DNA from 4 places in the Paenibacillus sp. NRS-1782 genome. Region 2 is predicted to be linked to each of the others. Evidence: a T-box and tRNA genes for the amino acid it is inferred to sense, from the RefSeq annotation. Region 2 holds a T-box; the other regions hold tRNA genes.
The links. The T-box of region 2 lies ahead of argS (arginine--tRNA ligase). A T-box ahead of a tRNA ligase gene usually reads a tRNA of that ligase, here a tRNA-Arg.

Region 1: it encodes a tRNA-Arg, which carries the amino acid that the T-box ahead of argS (arginine--tRNA ligase) is inferred to sense. The anticodon was not compared.
Region 3: it encodes a tRNA-Arg, which carries the amino acid that the T-box ahead of argS (arginine--tRNA ligase) is inferred to sense. The anticodon was not compared.
Region 4: it encodes a tRNA-Arg, which carries the amino acid that the T-box ahead of argS (arginine--tRNA ligase) is inferred to sense. The anticodon was not compared.

Annotation. Positions count from the first base shown of each region.
Region 1 covers NZ_JBITPH010000037.1:35,636-38,846, reverse strand. Annotated here, with positions in the region: gene tig (trigger factor) at 1-284, opposite strand, end outside; gene ACIFQM_RS13810 (hypothetical protein) at 427-1,338, opposite strand; tRNA gene ACIFQM_RS13805 (tRNA-Arg) at 1,597-1,670, shown strand; gene ACIFQM_RS13800 (exodeoxyribonuclease III) at 1,977-2,741, shown strand; gene ACIFQM_RS13795 (GH1 family beta-glucosidase) at 2,831-3,211, opposite strand, start outside.
Region 2 covers NZ_JBITPH010000013.1:17,088-20,298, forward strand. Annotated here, with positions in the region: gene ACIFQM_RS04990 (nicotinate phosphoribosyltransferase) at 1-349, shown strand, start outside; gene ACIFQM_RS04995 (MogA/MoaB family molybdenum cofactor biosynthesis protein) at 420-935, opposite strand; gene ACIFQM_RS05000 (four-helix bundle copper-binding protein) at 1,197-1,526, shown strand; T-box leader at 1,605-1,859, shown strand; gene argS (arginine--tRNA ligase) at 1,920-3,211, shown strand, end outside.
Region 3 covers NZ_JBITPH010000044.1:24,231-27,441, reverse strand. Annotated here, with positions in the region: gene gap (type I glyceraldehyde-3-phosphate dehydrogenase) at 1-227, opposite strand, end outside; gene ACIFQM_RS17390 (sugar-binding transcriptional regulator) at 314-1,351, opposite strand; tRNA gene ACIFQM_RS17385 (tRNA-Arg) at 1,589-1,663, shown strand; gene clpP (ATP-dependent Clp endopeptidase proteolytic subunit ClpP) at 1,873-2,469, shown strand; gene ACIFQM_RS17375 (PdaC/SigV domain-containing protein) at 2,598-3,211, opposite strand, start outside.
Region 4 covers NZ_JBITPH010000043.1:126,225-129,435, forward strand. Annotated here, with positions in the region: gene asnB (asparagine synthase (glutamine-hydrolyzing)) at 1-375, opposite strand, end outside; gene ACIFQM_RS17180 (hypothetical protein) at 540-899, shown strand; gene ACIFQM_RS17185 (DUF4870 domain-containing protein) at 1,195-1,488, opposite strand; tRNA gene ACIFQM_RS17190 (tRNA-Arg) at 1,664-1,737, shown strand; gene ACIFQM_RS17195 (AAA family ATPase) at 2,025-3,211, shown strand, end outside.

The DNA.
Region 1 (3,211 bases), on a different contig from region 2:
ATTTCAACGTCAGGGCTGTCTACCGGGAAAATATCCGTTTTTTCTACAGCTTGGCTGTAGGCTTCTGGTAGCAGGAAGTCAATTGCATCCTGATACAAGCTTTCAATACCGTAACGTTTTTCAAAAATAGGACGTGGTACTTTACCTTTACGGAATCCTGGTACACTTACTTGTTTAGCCACTTTATTAAAAGCTTTGTCGAGTGCAGCGGCTACACGATCCGCGTCAACCTCAACTTCAAGAACCCCAAGGTTCTTCTCTATTTTCTCCCAAGTTGCTTTCATTTTATGCTTTCCCCTCCAACAAAATCTTCACTTAGTTTTCATATGATCAACGCACACAAAATAACCACTATAGTATATCTAACATTACTATCTTTTTCAAGGGCAGCTCCTTGAATGCTTCACAGGTAAACGTTTCCGGCCATTATAGAGTGTTCATTCCCGCCGCTACGAATAGACGCATCGACCGATATACCTGCTCAAAACGGAAGCGCAATGCATCAGTAATGCCATATATAACACGGGTTTCTTCCTCATCCTTGTTCCCACTCAGACTCTCCGATACCGTCTGATGGAGTGCTGCCGCCCAAATATCTGGCATCCCGTCCTCCTCCACCAGCATTGACCTGTAATCTTTTGTACCATACACTGCCATCACAAACTGCGACCATAGCTCCTGCGCAAAATAGAACAGCGTAGGCTCATGTACCTCAGTCTGATCGGCCACCCGCTCCAGAATACGCATAATCGGCTCAGGAAATTCATCCGGCTGCAGCGGAATCGACTCAATCTCGATTTCCGCCTTTTCATCCCCCCGGCTGATTTCAATCGTCCCTTCCATTCCGCGTCGCCGCAGTGTCTGCAAAACACGGAATTGAAGCAGAGGGTGGATTTCCCGTTCCTTAATCCAGTGAAGCAACGCATCGTCGATTTCTGGCAGATCCAGATAAGACAGTTGTTCCAACGCTAAAATCGTCTGTTCCGACAACGGTTCATCCATAGCCATATGTAGCAGCTTGTTGCCGTAGCCTGCATCCTGCTCCTGCTTGAAGCGCGCATGTCGGCGGGCCAGCTCTGCTTCATTGACCTCATCTTCTGCCGTAGCGTCCGTGTCCGCCCCTCTGTCAGCATACTGTGGAAATGCGGCCTCCAGCCATTGTAAAAGGGCCTCCCACTCTTCGTATTGCTTTTGTTCCTGTCCCTGACACTGCATCAAAAAACGCAGCATCGCCATCGCCTCTCCGTAACGCTCATTTTCAAGCATTACAGTAAGTTGAATTTGATAGTAATCCAGTGTCTTAGGAAACAATACAATATTATTTTCTTTTGTCGTCACCTTGGAGTCCTTTATTCAAGGCACCCCCTCTCCTCCGTAAGCTAAAGTATTTGTAGATTATATGAGAAACAGCGGCCGAAGTCCAACCTCTCGTCTTCAACATATTCACCTGTATTCTAACATACCCTTTTATAAGGCAAAAAAAACCATACCTACTCTGAATTTATGCTGCACAAAGACTAAAACAATCAAATAATATGAAAAAATACTTGAATCTTTTTTTCCCATGTGATATATTAATATTCGCTTGAATTTTATGTCCCAGTAGCTCAGCTGGATAGAGCAACGGCCTTCTAAGCCGTCGGTCGGGGGTTCGAATCCCTCCTGGGACGTTATGATGAGAAGCTTCCGTAAGGGAGCTTTTTTGTGTTTTACAACCCCCCACAAAAAATATATTCTATTTTAATTCCAGCATTTTGCATCATTTGATTCCCCACGCTAGAAAGTACAATAGATAGACAAACTAAACCGTTTCGATCTCTATAGCGCTGAATTGAGATCGTGAATACCATCATCTATAATGTCGAATATTTTCTGATTTAATTTTGAATATTTTCTGAGGAGCATGAACTGAACAAAGTGCCTCAGAAATAAAGCAGTAAGCTTACATGTTGGGTACGGCAAGGGAGAAATAATTAATGAAATTAATATCTTGGAATGTTAATGGCTTAAGAGCCTGTGTGACCAATGGATTTTATACTTATCTAAAAGAAACGAATGCTGATATTTTTTGCGTACAGGAAACCAAGCTTCAAGAGGGACAAATCCTGATGGAGAATATGGAGGAATACACACAGTACTGGAATTATGCCGAGAAAAAAGGATATTCCGGCACGGCGATCTTCACCAAAATCAAACCTCTTTCTGTGCATTATGGACTTGAAGAAAATGGAGAGCCTGAAGGCAGAACCATTACTTTGGAATTCGAGAAATTTTATCTGGTTAATGTATATACTCCAAATACCAAACGGGATTTGTCCCGATTGCCGTACAGACTGGAATGGGAGGACCGTTTCCGCAGCTATCTGCAGCAACTGGATGCATTGAAGCCTGTCATTGTTTGTGGTGATCTCAACGTGGCTCATCAGGAAATGGATTTAAAAAATGCAAAAGCCAACTACGGCAATGCCGGATTTACGCCTGAGGAACGGGGGCGAATGTCACAGCTGCTCGAAGCAGGATTTATAGACACCTTCAGATACTTTTATCCTGACAGGACGGATGTTTATTCCTGGTGGTCCTACATGCCGAAGGTGAGAGAACGGAACATCGGCTGGCGGATCGATTACTTCCTCGTCTCGAACAGACTTCGTCCGCTGTTGATAGACGCAAGCATTGATTGTCATATTACGGGCAGCGATCACTGCCCTGTTATATTGGACATGCAAGATATTTCAGCATAGTCCCCCCCTTACACAAAGATTTATGCAGTCTTAAAAACCGTCATGCGCTGTATTGCAGCATGACGGCTTGGATTATCATGATAATCTGTTTAAAACCCGTTATTCGCCATCACTTGCTTGAACCACAGCGCACTTTGCTTGGGTGTCCGTTCCTGCGTTTCGTAATTGATATGTACAATACCGAAACGTTTGCTATAGCCCCAGGCCCATTCAAAGTTATCAAGGAATGACCAGACAAAATAGCCCTTGAGCTGCCCTCCCTCCCCGATGAAGCGATGGCATGCCTTTAAATGCTCCTCAATGTAGCGCTGACGTCCAGTGTCCTCAATCTTCCCATCCATCAGTTCGTCCTTCATCGCTGCTCCGTTTTCCGTAATCAGAATGGGCAAGCCCTTGGTAAAATCCTTCTCAATCCGAGTCAACAGCTTATAAAAGGATTCGGGGTGAATCTCCCATCCCATATCCGTTAC
Region 2 (3,211 bases):
GAGAGCTGTCGCCGATTATATTTCTTTTCCAGACGAAGACCGTCCGCGCAATGGAAAGCGGCTGAAACTCTTTAACCCGTTGCATCCGTATATGAAGAAGTATGTGGAAAATTACGAGGCAGTTCCGATGCTGGAGCCTATTTTCGTAAATGGGCAGAAAGTGTATGAACTTCCCGGGCTGGATGAAATTCGCGCATACCATACTTCCCAGCTGCAACTGTTTTGGCCGGAATATTTGCGGAAAATGAACCCGGAAATTTACCGTGTAAATCTCAGTGAAAAGGTATGGGGGCTGAAACAAAAGCTGATCGACAGCTATATGCAGCCAGAAGTGGAAGAAAAGGAATAGTTTTAAGAGGCACCCTGCAAATAATGGGGTGCCTCTTTGTGTTTCAGAGCATAAGAGGAAAATCTGTGTGTTATTTGTAAATTTCCCTCATGACATGCCGCAGCTCAGGTATAATAATGCGCTCCATCGCCAAACGGACGGCTCCACGTGAGCCTGGCATAGAAAACACGGCTGTCCGGTCGACAGTGCCAGCTACAGCACGACTCAATATCGCTGCAGAACCAATATCCTCGGCAAAGCTTAAATAACGGATGATTTCCCCAAATCCGGGCAGTTCCTTATCCAGCAGAGAGGATACGGCTTCATACGTTGTATCACGCGGGGAAATACCGGTGCCGCCTGTCAGAAGAACAGCCTCAATGTCATCGCGTTCCGCTGCTTCGGATACCAGTTGCCGGATGCCATCATAGTCGTCTTTGACGATAACATATCGGGCCACCTGATAGCCGTTCGTTTCCAACAGATCCACCAGTAGACGTCCTCCGGTATCTGTTTCCACGGTGCGGGTGTCGGAGACGGTTACAACCATGCAGCTAACCTGCTGTGGGGCCTCCCGTCGATGCTCCTCTACAGAAGATATATTCATTTGCAATGCTCACTCCTCGATCTATGGTTAGACATACTCTTTTTACAATAGAGGAATGATTGTCGGTGTGCAAGTCAGGAGCAGGCATTAGGGAGTTGTGTGATTTATCCCCTTGCACGGATGGGATGGAATATAGTACACTTCCTTACATAAGCCGGGATTTTTTGTTTGGTCAAGTTGAAAGCGTGAACAACGGTTGATTAATCTCAATTGTCGACGGGTAATAATACAGCAGGGTCAACAACAGGGAGGTAATGTATTATGAAACATTCATACCAACAATGCGTGGATGCTTGCCTGGAATGTATGAACGCTTGCAACGTCTGTTACGTGGCGAGCTTGAAGGAATATGATTTGGCTATGCTGCGCGAGTGTATTCGAGTGAGCCGGGAATGTGCAGAAATATGCGGGTTTGCTGCTCAAATGTTGGAACGCGGAACGGAATTTGCCGAGCAAATTTGTGAGCTGTGTGCCAAAGCCTGTGAAGTATGTGCTGCTGAATGCGGTAAGCACGCTCATGAGCATTGCAAGCAATGTGCAGCAGCCTGCCGCCGTTGTGTTCAGGCATGCCGCCAAATGGTGGCTGTGTAATTACATATAATCGAGCCAGCGCCTGAACAGAAAATAAAACATTGCTTTCTACAGGATAGGTTTGTATAATGATGGGAATTAACGTCTTGGAACGGGAGAGTAGCAGGGGAGCCATATCATTACAGCGAGCCGGAAAAGGTGGAAGCCGGTATGAGGCCCAACGTGAAGCGCACCCGGGAGACGGTTGTTCCAACACGGAGTTCCGTTAGTAGTTCAGCCCGGCAGACACCGTTATTTGTCATTGGAGTGAAATCGGCGATTATGCATAGTTCATTGCACAATCCGATTTACGAAGAGTGGTACCGCGGGGATATTGAAGTTCTCGTCTCTTGAATAATTCAAGAGGCGGGAGCTTTTTTTGTTAGATTCTAATGAAAAAAAGGAGAGAAAGCCATGCTGTTATCGATCGCTACTCAGGCTATTTCTGCCCATACGGGCTTGGAGGAAAAGGAGATTTCCTCTTTATTGGAGGTACCGCCACAACCGGAATGGGGGGATGTAGCGTTTCCCTGTTTTTTGCTGGCTAAAAAGTTTAGGAAGGCTCCGCAGCAAATTGCGTTGGAACTGGCGGAGGCCATAACCCGTAAGGAAGGACTGACTGCTTCGGCATCAGGAGCCTATGTCAATATAACACTGGGGCGTTCCATTCATATTCCACTGATGCTGGCTGAATTGAGCAAACCCGAATTTTTCAAGCCAGATCTCGGACACGGACAGCGGGTAGTGATTGATATGTCTTCGCCCAATATTGCCAAACCGTTTGGTATCGGCCATCTTCGTTCTACTGTCATCGGTGCTGCACTGTACCGCATTCTCGGGGAAACGGGGTATGTTCCAGTTAGTGTGAATCATTTGGGGGATTGGGGAACACAGTTTGGTAAGCAAATTGCGGCTTATAAAAGATGGGGAAATGAGGGGCAGCTACAGCAAGATCCGATTGGAGAGTCACTTAAGCTGTATGTGCGTTTTCATGAGGAAGCCGAGCATGACCCGTCTTTGGAGGACGAAGGTCGAGAATGGTTCCGTCGTCTGGAGCATGGAGATACTGAGGCTCAGCGGCTATGGGAGTTTTTTGTTGAAGTCAGCCTGCGAGAATTTGATCGCATGTACCAGCGTCTGAACATTACATTCGACCATGTACTGGGAGAGAGCTTTTACAATAATAAAATGCAGGCGGTTGTTGAACAATTAAAGACGAAAGGTTTGCTGGAAGAAAGTGACGGTGCGCTTGTGGTGCGTCTGGAGGATGAAGGGCTGCCGCCTTGTCTGATTTTGAAAAAGGATGGGACTACCATCTATCCGACACGTGACTTGGCTACGGCGATCTACCGTCATGAGGTGATGAAAGCTGATCGGTTGCTGTACGTGGTAGGTGGAGAGCAGCAGTTGCATTTCCGGCAGGTGTTTGAGGTGCTAAAGCGTGCAGGGGAGACGTGGGCGGAGCAGTGTGAGCACGTACCGTTTGGTCTGATGCGTTTTGCAGGTAAAAAAATGTCCACAAGACGCGGCAAGGTCGTGAAGCTGGAGGAGGTGCTGGATGAAGCGGTGGCCCGCGCTCTAACTATCATCACTCAGAAGAATCCCGATTTACAGGATCAACAGGAAATAGCCGAGGACGTCGGCATCGGGGCGATCATTTTTGGTGACTTAAAAAATAACCGCCTGAACGAAGTGGATTTCTCACT
Region 3 (3,211 bases), on a different contig from region 2:
GCCAAAACCTTAACTTCTTTACCGTTAACTTTGAAGAAGCCATCGTGTACTTCTACTTCTCCTTGGAAAGTACCTTGTGTTGTATCATATTTCAACAGATGTGCCAGCATTTTGGAATCTGTCAAATCATTGATTGCTACTACTTCAATACCTTCCACGTTTTGAATCCGGCGGAAAGCAAGGCGTCCAATACGTCCGAAACCGTTAATACCAACTTTAACTGTCATGAGTGAGTTCCTCCCAAAGTTCGTTTAGTTTATATATTCAAGACAGACCCGAAAGCCCGTCAAGACAACACAATTCATAAATCCGTTCAACCATTCAAATAATAGCTTACAATTTCAGCAGCAGCGCCTTCGTCGGTGACAAGAATATCTTCCTGCCCGAAACGCAGCACTGCATGAATAGCAGCCGCCTTGCTCTTACCTCCAGCTACGCCTAGAACCGTCTCGGTACGCCTGATATCCTCCAAACGGAGTCCAAGCGTCAGCATTCTGTGAACAACGACGCCGTCTTCGTTAAAATAATAGCCAAACGATTCGGCAACCGCGCCCTCACTGCTAATCTGGGCAAAGGTTTCAGGGTCGAGCTTGCGTCTACGTGCCATTGCTATAGCGTTGCCTATCCCGTGAATGATGATCCGACTCTCGCGAATCAGGCTTAAAATATCCTGAATATTCGTATCTTCAAGCAGGGAGTTGTAAGCATGATTGCTGAGCAAATCCGGTACATGGAGCAGACGGTATTGTGAGCCAACCTTACGAGCCATGGTGGAAGCAATTGTGTTCGCCTGCATTTCCATGCTTTCTCCCAAACCCCCACGTGCTGGTACGAACCATCCGCCCTTAAGTGGGCCATTAGCAGGTAGTGTCAGTTGGTCCGCCACGTCGGCAATCGTCGTGCCACCTGTTACGGCGACCACATCCTCGTCGTCCATAACACTCAGCAGCGCTTTTGCCCCAGCACGGCCCAGCTCCTGCTTCGTTAAAGGAGAAGCATCCGAATCCCCTGGAACGACAACCACCTTCCTCAAGCCATAGGCTAGACGAATCTGATCCTCCAATTGGGACAGACCGAACAAGTTGTTCGCAATCGGCTCCAGCTGTTCCAGCAGATCCAGTCCTGCTTTGCTCACCTTCATGCCCACACTCTCAATCTCAATCAGCCCTTGGGCTTTAAGAAGATCGGTTTCGGCGCGCAACACGCGCTCGGTCATGTTCAGTGAAGCCGCCAGCGTTCTGCGTCCAATAACATCGGACAGCATAATCTGATGCAGGATTGTGTACCTTTTTTTCAAAATATCCATGAGGTCGGGCAGAAGCTGCTTCTGTATTTCTAATATCTTTCGCATGCTTTCCACTCCCGCACACTTCTAAGTTCTTTCCCTTAAATGCTATATCACTAACTGGTCTTAAAACGTCCCGGGTTAACTTTTTAAGTCCCACGTATATCTTACCCAATATTTGCTCCACATGCAAGTCTATCTGAACCTATATTTCTCAACTTTTTATGTGAATATGCGCACGTAATAAAAGCTTGCAATTCAATGCCGTATATCATATAATCATCTTTGTTTCCAATTAGCTGTGCGCCCGTGGTCCAACGGATATGACGTAGGCCTCCGGAGCCTGAGATCGAGGTTCGATTCCTCGCGGGCGCGCCATTTTATATGAATGTTTAAATGCTTCTATATACTGTTTTAACCAATAAGAGCGCAGAGGGCTCTTTTTTTTGACTAATAGTTTGACTTTCTTTGACTTTTTGTTTGAAATTGTTTATCATGTGGTTAATACGGTAACAGTTTATAAATAGGGACGTGTAATCGGCATGTCCACCAAATCCATTAACGATATTAAAGGGAGGTTTTTTGACGTGAGCTATGTTCCTATGGTAGTAGAACAAAGTAACCGCGGCGAACGCGCCTATGACATTTATTCCAGACTGTTGAAGGATCGCATTATTTTGTTGGGCTCGGACGTCAATGACGCTGTAGCCAACTCTATTATTGCGCAAATGCTGTTTTTGGCTGCCGAAGATCCTGAAAAAGACATTCACTTGTATGTTAACAGCCCTGGCGGTTCCATTACAGCCGGTATGGCCATATTCGATACAATGCAATACATTAAACCTGACGTGTCTACGATTTGTGTAGGTATGGCGGCTTCCATGGGTGCTTTCTTGTTGAACGCCGGTGCCAAGGGCAAACGTTTTGCTTTGCCAAACAGTGAAATCATGATTCACCAACCATTGGGTGGTGCACAAGGTCAGGCAACGGATATCGAAATCCGCGCCCGCCGCATTCTGAAAATGCGTGACAAATTGAACCGCATTCTCGCAGATCGCACAGGCCAACCACTGGAGCGCATTGAAAAAGACACAGACCGTGATTATTTCATGTCCGCTGATGATGCCAAGGAATACGGTATTATTGATAAAGTGCTTACTAGCTCCTCTCCAGAAGGTGTGTAAGAGAACGACTTATGGCCTCTGAATAGCTAGTAACGAAAAAAGCTGCCCTGGATGTTCGCATCCGATAGGCAGCTTTTTTCGTTTACTATTCTTTTGTGTACAGATATTCCAACTATTATCCATTTGTACTATGGATTCTGTTTCACGAAAGGCTTACCACCTTGAGGTAACAGTTGGCTAAACGTGTAGGTGAACTCAGGAATACCATACGCATATGGTGTATATTCGTATAGATCAAAAACAAGCGTCAACCCACTATTGGTTACATAAAAATTCGGATTAGCTGCAAGCTCCTTAAATCCGCCGAAACCTCCTGCGTCAGCCTGAAGTGCATCCATTTTTTTCTTCAGGTCACTATTGAGGAACTTTTTATAATTTGGGCTAGCTTTCAGCACGTCAGGCAATTGAAGCTGTTTGCCATCGGACAGCGAGAACGTATACCCTTTACGGGCGGCCATGCCATGCGCACCACCTGTATACGAATAATCCTGCATAATTACACTTAAAATACCACCCTTGTTATAGGCAATTGCAAAATCATTGCCAAACTCATACGGCCTTTGCGCTGTAGCGCCTCCCTCAGCCACTTGCTTTTTGCCTGCCGCCAGCATTTCTTCCGCATGTTTTTTAAGCACACCGTTAATCGCCTGCTGAGCTTCGGCATTCAACTGGCTATTACTGATTTGCGGATAGTTGACCTTGTAGTTCACCTTAGAGTCACTCGAAGCCGGAAGAGATTGGG
Region 4 (3,211 bases), on a different contig from region 2:
GAATATGCCGTTCAGACGATCCACACAATCCGGACCCCATTCCATGTAGGCTTCAAGCAATACCTCTGTGTCGCATTGTGTCCGGAAAAAATGTCCTCGCTGCTGCAGTTCTTTTTTCAGCTCAGGCGCGTTATATATTTCCCCGTTATATACAATCGTATAAGTGATATCCTCAAGCTGCCGGATCATGGGTTGGGCGCCGTTTTCCGGGTCCATGACGCTCAGTCTTCTGTGTCCGAAGGCACACGGGTTGGATATCCAGGTGCCTGCAGCATCCGGTCCGCGATCGGAGAGCGTTTGCGTCATATTGAGCAGCAGCTCCGATTGATGCATTAAGTCTCCGTTCCACTGTATGAAACCAGTAATTCCGCACATGTCTGTTCATCCTCTCTTTGTCGTGTTCATCCAGTGTTGGGATGAAACAAAAACTAAATCCCCAGTTCATCAGTATATATGCCGAAAAGGAGCATAAAATGTCTGTCCGTTCCGAAAACTACAAATGGGGCAACCCGTGTATTCGCAAGGAAGGAGGAAGGCAAATGTACTACATCAAGGATGCTAAAATACGCCGCTTCACCGAACTTGACGGAGTGCGCTGCGCAGAGGTAGAGGTACGGCCCGGCGCAGCAGATGACCCGGAACTGCTGGTCTACATTACCGCAACTAATCAGCAGGACGGTCTGGAAGGCTATGACATGGTACGTATCATTCGTAATGACGCCGATTTGGCGCTGGATTGGTACGACAATAACCTGCATTCCGCGTTTGAGGAAGTGACGGATAAGGCTTTTACCGACTCCACTCACATTACGGCCGGGGAAGAACGGGAAAAGTTCAAAAGGGAGCTACTTTCGTATGGGCAGCTCAGCACGGAATTTGCCAAGGAGTTCGGCGTATGAGAATAGGATGCGCCATGCCTCGGCTTTTGTTGATTTGGGCTCCAGCGCCATCGCTGGACCCGCGTGAAAGGAGGGGGAAATCATAGACGGCAAAGCGAAGTACAAGAAGAACAAAGGCAGCAGTTATATTCATAACAATGAATTTGCGGAAGAAGTGCTTGAGAAAAACGTAAGGCATGAAGTGCCAAAAAGTCCTAGACGCTTCGGTAATAAATAAATTTGTCCATCAAAAATGGTTAAAGAAGCCTCCGTATCCCGTTTAACTCGCGGAATGCAGGAGGCTTCTTCTTCAGATTTATGCGACTTCACGGAGTGTCATGATTCCTTTGTAGATGTTGTAGACAAATACCCCGAGGTAGACCACAGCGAATAGCAGCACAAACCCGATTACAGAGCCTGCATGATTCGCCGTTGCGATAAAATAAAATAGTGGAATCGCAGCGATAATGGGGAAAATGTGCGATAAAATGGCCTTTTTTGCATGTTCCCGAACATACTCGTCCCGTACCGCAATCCATACAATAACAGGCAACAGAAAAGGGGCGAAAAAAATACTGAAATAACAAAGTGATGACAATAGACCTCTCACGGACATATGCCTCCTTCGTAGCATGGCCTTTTGTACATAATACCCCGTCAGCGTCCAAATGATTCCTTTTGCAGCCTGTTTACTGTACGAATGAAAAAAGTGCTTGTGATAGTGAACCTGGATGTGATATAATAATCAATGCGCTGAATACATAAGGCTTTACGTAATACATTTTGTCCCAGTAGCTCAGCTGGATAGAGCAACGGCCTTCTAAGCCGTCGGTCGGGGGTTCGAATCCCTCCTGGGACGTATAGCTAGAAGTCGAAAGCTCCTGTAAAGGAGCTTTTTTTTGCGTTGTAGTGGGATGAGAACTCCTTGGGGAGTGTCGGAGCATAAGCAGCCTTTGGTCTGCCCTCTCAAATTATTCTTATATAGAGAGTTTAAAGATGAAATCAGACTCGGTCAAAGGTACTAGAGTGTTTAGTATAATTCTACTCCAAAAAAGGTTAGAAAATGAGAAAAAATCGAAAAAAACAGTATGTTTTCTTAATTGTAGTATATAATGAAGGTATTAAGACAAGTCAGGAGGAATAAAAATGCTTATTGAGTTTTCAGTTGGGAATTATTTGTCTTTTAAAGAAATTAAGACATTCAGTCTTGTTTCTGCAAACATAAAGGAACATAAAGATACACACGTTTTTCAAAATAAAAATTTAAGTTTGTTGAAGAGTGCGGTTTTATATGGCGCTAATGCAAGCGGTAAGACGAACGTATTTTCAGCTTTATCTTTTATGAAAAGATTCGTTTTGAAATCTGCTACTGGTTCTCAATCTCATGAGGAAATAGATGTAGTACCTTTTAAATTAAGTACTGAGACTGAGAATGAACCCAGCTACTTTGAAATTGTTTTTTTTCAGAATACAACAAGGTACAGATATGGATTTGAAGTAACAGAGGATAAAGTTGTCTCTGAATGGTTATATCACACTCCTAAAGTTAAGGAGATCGAACTTTTTTTTAGAGAAGGCGATCTGTATTCAATTAACCCCCCTTACAAAGAAGGAAAGGGAATTGAGTCTAAAACCAGAGATAATGCTTTATTTTTATCAGTTGTTGCCCAATTTAATGGGCTCATTTCAAATGAAGTTTTAGAATGGTTCTCTAATTTGTTTGTTATAAATGGAGTAACCAATCGTCAACTCAATCTAACAAAAAAATGGCTAAGGGACGCTGCTACCCAAAACAGTATTATTAACTTTATTAAGCTGGCTGATGTAAGTATAGACAATTTAAAAATAAAACCGATTGATGTAGATGAGGCAAGTATTCCTAAGAATACACCAAATGATGTAAAAGAATTTATTATGAGTATAAACCATGATGTTATTTTATCAAATCACAAAAAATATGATGGGAATAATAATTTTTTGGGGTTTGAATCCTTTCATGTGGACTCAAGCGAGTCTGAAGGAACAATAAAACTTATTGGTTTATCGGCCCCTATAATTGATGCTTTACAAAATGGAAAAACATTATTCATTGATGAATTGGATGCAAAGCTTCATCCTTTAATTACCAGGAATATTATTACTATGTTTAATTCAGTAGATTTGAATCCAAATAATGCTCAGCTTGTTTTTGCTACTCATGATATTACACACCTAAATAAAAAATATTTTAGAAGAGATCAAATTTGGTTTGCAGAGAAGGATAAATATGGTTGTTCTGATTTGTATTCTTTAGTAGAATATAAATTAGATGATACAAAGGTACGGAAGGATGC